Candidatus Vesicomyosocius sp. SY067_SCS001: one gene and its partner. The protein of the gene in region 2 interacts with the protein of the main gene of each other region in a pairwise test. Links are inferred from orthologs where the notes say so. Each region holds a gene or a part of one and is shown on either strand. Other genes may lie near its edges.

What was found. Proteins that work in one complex are often made in the same cells at the same time.
Region 1: the proteins of cysM (region 2) and accC interact in binary tests that used the Escherichia coli proteins (3 or more experiments, as listed by UniProt). The link is inferred for Candidatus Vesicomyosocius sp. SY067_SCS001 from one-to-one orthologs.

What each region holds. Positions count from the first base shown.
Region 1 is NZ_CP054877.1:1,013,892-1,016,884, reverse strand. Bases 82-2,993 are described here. They hold accC (acetyl-CoA carboxylase biotin carboxylase subunit), read right to left. Parts: upstream 2,260-2,993; coding sequence 904-2,259; downstream 82-903. Other genes in these bases: aroQ (type II 3-dehydroquinate dehydratase), read right to left, coding at 2,712-2,993; accB (acetyl-CoA carboxylase biotin carboxyl carrier protein), read right to left, coding at 2,265-2,711; argC (N-acetyl-gamma-glutamyl-phosphate reductase), read right to left, coding at 82-907. In the rest of the region: more of argC, read right to left, coding at 1-81. UniProt on the Escherichia coli protein: This protein is a component of the acetyl coenzyme A carboxylase complex; first, biotin carboxylase catalyzes the carboxylation of the carrier protein and then the transcarboxylase transfers the carboxyl group to form malonyl-CoA.
Region 2 is NZ_CP054877.1:744,683-747,757, reverse strand. What follows is about bases 66-3,059. They hold cysM (cysteine synthase CysM), read right to left. Parts: upstream 2,010-3,059; coding sequence 1,122-2,009; downstream 66-1,121. Other genes in these bases: thrC (threonine synthase), read right to left, coding at 2,028-3,059; HUW60_RS03585 (chloride channel protein), read right to left, coding at 66-1,125. Also shown: more of HUW60_RS03585, read right to left, coding at 1-65; more of thrC, read right to left, coding at 3,060-3,075. UniProt on the Escherichia coli protein: Two cysteine synthase enzymes are found. Both catalyze the same reaction. Cysteine synthase B can also use thiosulfate in place of sulfide to give cysteine thiosulfonate as a product.

The DNA.
Region 1 (2,993 bases), 270 kb from region 2 along the record:
TAATGATAAGTTTATTATTCGATTTTTGAATACCAATATGGCAATTATTTGTACCCTTAACTGATTTTGTTTGTGGATAAACATTAGTTGGTAATATATGAATAAATCTGTTGTTTTGGTAGTGTTTTTCAAATAATTTTTGTATGTTGACATCCTTTGTTAAATCAACGTAAATGCTAGCAAGCATACCTCTAGTCATAGGTACTAAATGTGGGGTAAAGAAAAAATTTACTTCTTTGCCAGCGATGTCGGTTAACACTTGTTGCGTTTCAGGTTTATGACGATGTTGATTAACATTATAAGGTTTTAAAGATTCGTTTATTTCGCAAAAAAGTGTGGAAATATTAGCACTTCTTCCTGCGCCGCTAACACCTGATTTGCAATCAGCAATAATACTTTTTGTGTCAATTACATTTGTTTCAAGCAAAGGCTTGAGCGCTAGAATAATTGCGGTTGGATAGCACCCAGGATTGGCAATTAAGGTGGCGTTTTTGATTTGTGAGTTATAAACTTCAGGTAAGCCATAAACAGCATCTTTTAATAAATCATCTTGTGTATGTGTTATGCCATACCATTTACTCCATTCAGTGCTATTTTTAATGCGAAAATCAGCACCTAAGTCAATTATTTTAATGTCTTTGTTTAAGAATTTACTAACGCTATTCATGGCTACTCCATGTGGGGTGGCAAAGAAAATAATGTCACATTCAAATAATTTTTTTTCATTTGGATTGATAAAGTCAAGATCAATGTAGCTTATTAGACTAGGAAATTCTTTAATAACGGATTTACTAGCATTTATTCTTGAACATAGTGCGATAATCTTTGCATTTGGGTGGTTGTGTAGAAGACGTATAAGCTCTAGTCCTGTGTATCCAGTAGAACCAATAATGCCTACTTTGATCATATTAAAGAATTTTCCAGCATTTTCTCAAGATAGTGGATGTTTATACTACCCTTTTGAAAGATTTTATCATTTATGATTCTTTTTTGTAAGGCAATATTGGTTTTAATACCATCAATTACCATTTCATCAAGTGCATTTTGCATTTTAATAATAGCACTTAGTCTAGTATCAGAAAAAGTAATTAGTTTACCAATCATAGAGTCGTAATATGGAGGCACAACATAACCGTTATATACATGAGAGTCAACACGTACACCCAATCCCCCAGCTATATGGTATTGGGTGATCTTTCCTGGTGAGGGCATGAAATTATTAGGGTCTTCGGCGTTAATACGACATTCAATAGCATGACCTTTAATGTGCACTTCATTTTGTTTGAATGATAGTATTTGCCCGTCAGCAATGCGTATTTGTTCACGCACAATGTCAATACCAGTAATCATTTCGGTAACAGGATGCTCTACCTGGATTCGGGTATTCATTTCAATAAAATAGAATTCATTATTTTCAAATAAAAACTCAAATGTACCAGCACCACGATAACTAATGGCTTTACAAGCATCTGTACAAGCACTAGTAATTCTATCTCGTAATCTTGGTGTGATGTCAGGTGCTGGTGCTTCTTCTACGACTTTTTGGTGGCGTCTTTGCATTGAGCAGTCACGTTCACCTAAATGAATGGCGTTACCGTATTCGTCAGCTAATATTTGAATTTCAATATGTCTAGGTTTAGTTAAAAATTTCTCTATGTATACTTTGCAGTTGCCAAAAAAGTTAAGCGCTTCTGTTTTGGTTACTTCAATTGATTCAATTAGGTCAGCTTCTTTTTCAACCACACGCATACCACGTCCTCCGCCTCCGTTAGAGGCTTTGATTATAATTGGAAAGCCAATATCACGTGCAAGTTTGGTGTTTTGAGTGTCGTCTTCAGTCAAACTTCCATTTGATCCAGGAATACAAGGCATTCCAGATCTTTGCATGGCATTAATGGCAGCAACTTTATCGCCCATTGTGCGGATATTATCAGCACGCGGTCCGATAAAAATAAACCCACTTTCTTCAACACGTTGTGCAAAATCTGCGTTTTCAGATAAGAAGCCATAACCAGGATGAATTGCATCAGCATGAGTAACTTCTGCTGCAGCAATCAGTGCTGGGATGTTTAAATAGCTGTCTTTTGATGGATGCGGACCAATACATACAGCCTCGTCAGATAAGCGAACATGCTTAAGATCTTTATCTGCTGTTGAATAAACAGCGACAGTCTTAATGCCTAGCTCTTTACAAGTTCTTAAAATTCTAAGCGCAATTTCACCCCGATTAGCGATTAGAACCTTATTAATTTTGTTCATTGATGTCATTGAATGATTACTAGTGTTTGACTGAATTCAACTGCATCACCATCTGTGCATAATATTTCAGTTACTGTTCCAGATTGATCTGCTTCGATTTGGTTCATAATTTTCATTGCTTCAACAATACAGATTGTATCACCTTGGTTGACATGTTGACCAATTTTAACAAAAGCATCAGAATTAGGTGATGCTGCGCTATAGAAAGTACCAACCATAGGTGAGGTAATTGGATGGCCATCTATTGTTGTGGATATATTATTTTCAGACGGAGTTACTCCAGTAGTTTCTATTGGAGTAACTACTGGAGTTGTAATTGCTACTGGAGGTGCTATTGTAGAATTTCTATAGCGTGAGATACGCAGAGATTCTTCGCCCTCAACAATTTCAATTTCACTCATGCTAGATTGTTCTAGTAATTCCATTAATTTTTTTACTTTACGAATGTCCATTTACAACCTCTCTAATTGTTGAATATGTTGAATTGCAGCTTGTAGTGCGAATTCATAGCCTTTTGGGCCAAAGCCTGAAATAATTCCTTGTGCGATATCTGAAAAATAAGATTGTTTGCGAAAATTTTCACGCTTATATATATTAGATAAGTGAACTTCACTAAATTCAATACCTACAGCAAGTATAGCATCACGTAAAGCAATTGATGTGTGTGTAAAAGCTGCAGGATTGATAATTATATATTGAACTCCGTTATCGGCAGCATTGTGAATATATTTAAT
Region 2 (3,075 bases):
GAATGTACAAGTAAGTGGTGTCCTAATTACAGCGGTTAAATAAGCAATCATGGACATAATGATAATAATTTGTGGATTGATTTGTGAATAATAATTGCTTATTTCACTACCAATACCAGCCCCTATAGAAATACTAGGCATAAACAAACCGCCAGGAATTGTGGAGGCTAAAGAACTTAGGGTTGATAAATATTTCATCACAATAAAATCATTACCAAATTTATAGCCAGTTAATATTAACAATACTTCTTCACGACCAGAACCAGCAATTTGACCTTTGGATAAATAATTAAATAGTGCAATAATTAAGCCTAATATTAATGCAATTATAATAACTTTGATTTTGGTGTAAGCTGTAAATATTTTAATCAAGTAAAGAGTTATTTTTGAGAATAAACCACCTAAAATACCGGATAATATCACTAATGGTAGTAATTGCCAAATTAGTATTAAATCAATAGAATTAGCTGACATATCGCTCAAATAGATATTATTACCACGATATATAATTGCTAATAAGTAAACTACCACACTAACGATAGCGATTAAAATAAGTGCTTGTTTTTTTAGTTTACGGCCTATTTCTTCAAAACTAAACATAAAACCTGCAATTGGCGCATTAAAGGCGACGATAAGCCCAGCGCTACCACCAATCGCAATCAGTGAATGAATGAGAAGTTTACGTTTAAATTTGATAAACTTATTAAATCCAAAAAATATTGAACCTCCAATATGAATACTAGGTCCTTCGATGCCAATAGGCGCACCACCAAGCATGCCTGCAAAAATAAGTATAATTTTTCCAGTTGCCACTCTAAATGATAATAGCTTTTTACGTATAGATTTATTGCGAGAATCATTGGCAATAATTAGTTGGGGGATCCCACTACCTTGAACATAATGGCAAAAGTACTTAGTAATATATACAACTAAGACAAAAACAACAGGTGTGATAACAAAACTTAAATAAGGCTTTGAAGAAATTAAATGCTTAAATATATTTTGGGCATGTTCACTATAAGTGAGGAAGAAATTAATAACAATAACAGTAATAATACTACTTAGTGCTAAGAATATATAAATTTTTAGTTTATTAGGGAGTTGGTGAGAGAGGTATCTTATCAACTAAATATACCAGTTGAAAGGTAGCGGTCTCCTCGGTCACAAGCAATAGTAACAATAGTGGCGTTATTAACGTTTTTAGATAATTCAATGGCTGAAAATATAGAACCTCCAGAGGATACACCAGCAAAAATACCTTCTATTGTTGCTAGGTTTCGTGTGGTTTGCTCTGCTGATATTTGTGAAATATTCATAATAGTATCTATTTTAGAGAGATTAAAGATTTTTGGTAAGTATGTTTTTGGCCAACGGCGAATTCCAGCAATTTGTGCACCATCTTCAGGTTGAACGCCAATAATTTGAATTGTTGGGTTTTTTTCTTTTAACCTATCTGATACACCCATAATAGTGCCAGTAGTCCCCATAGCGGAGATAAAATGAGTGATTGATCCTTGTGTATCTTGCCAGATTTCTTCAGCAGTTGTATTGAAGTGAGCATTGGGGTTATCTAGATTAGAAAATTGATTAAGCTGTTTACCTATACCTTGTTTTTCCATTTTATCAGCTAAATCTCTAGCACCCTCCATGCCTTCATCCTTAGTAACTAAGATAAGTTTGGCGCCATAAGCACTCATGGCATCACGTCTTTCTTGTGAAAGATAATCAGGCATAATTAAAATCATTTTATAGCTTTTAATAGCTGCTATCATGGCTAATGCAATACCAGTATTACCACTGGTGGCTTCAATTAGGGTATCGCCAGGAGATATTTCACCTCGTTTTTCACTATTTGAAACCATGTTAAGTACAGATCTATCTTTAACTGATCCTGCAGGGTTATTACCCTCTAGTTTAAGTAAGATGGTGTTTGATGAATTAGGGTTTAGACGTTGTAGTTTTACTAAAGGTGTATTGCCAATGGTTTGTTCAATAGTTTTGAATATCATAACTTTTTTTAGTTGGAGTTACATATTGTTAAAAATAGCATTTTTGACTTCACTTATTATTGGGTTAATATTGATTATTTGATTGTTACATTGTGAAATTGCTGTATCAGAGTCTTTTAAACCATGACCTGTTAGTGTACATACTATTTTAGAACCGTTTACAATTTTTCCGCTTTTAATATCATGTATTGCACCTGCTAGTGCAGTTGCTGAAGCAGGTTCGCAGAAAATACCCTCTTTTTCAGACAGTAATTTTTGTGTTCTTAGAATTTTTTCATCAGTTAATGAACTAAACCATCCTTTTGATTCTTTCTTAACTTTTTGTGCTAAATCCCAGTTTTGAGGGTGACCAATACGAATAGCAGTTGCAATAGTTTCAGGGTTATCTATCATAATTCCTTGAACAAAAGGTGCAGATCCTGCTGCTTGATAGCCTATCATTTTAGGCATATTGTTTACCTTTCCTTCTTTATATAATTCTGAATATCCTATGCAATGTGATGAAATATTCCCTGCATTTCCAACAGGTAGACAATGATAATCTGGTGCAAATCCAAGTTCTTCTATAATTTCAAAGGCAGCAGTTTTTTGACCTTGTAAACGAAACGGATTAATTGAATTGACAATAGATACAGAGACATGTTTGGATACTTCTTTAACCAAACGCATGCCATCATCAAAGTTACCTTTGATTTGAATAATAATAGCACTGTGCATCATTGCTTGAGCTAATTTACCTAGTGTAATTTTACCTTCAGGTATTAGTACAAACGCCTTAATACCAGCACGTGCTGCGTAAGCTGCTGCGGATGCTGAAGTATTGCCTGTAGAAGCACAAATAATTGCTTTAGAGCCAGATTCTACCGCTTTAGTAACTGCCATAGTCATACCGCGATCTTTAAATGAACCTGTAGGGTTCAGACCTTCATATTTGATATAAATATCAACATCTTTACTTAATTCTTTAGGTAAATTTACCAACTTAATAAGTGGTGTATTCCCTTCTCCTAAACTAATAAGTTTAGTTTTATCATTCACAGGGAGTCTATCTTTATAGTATTCAATT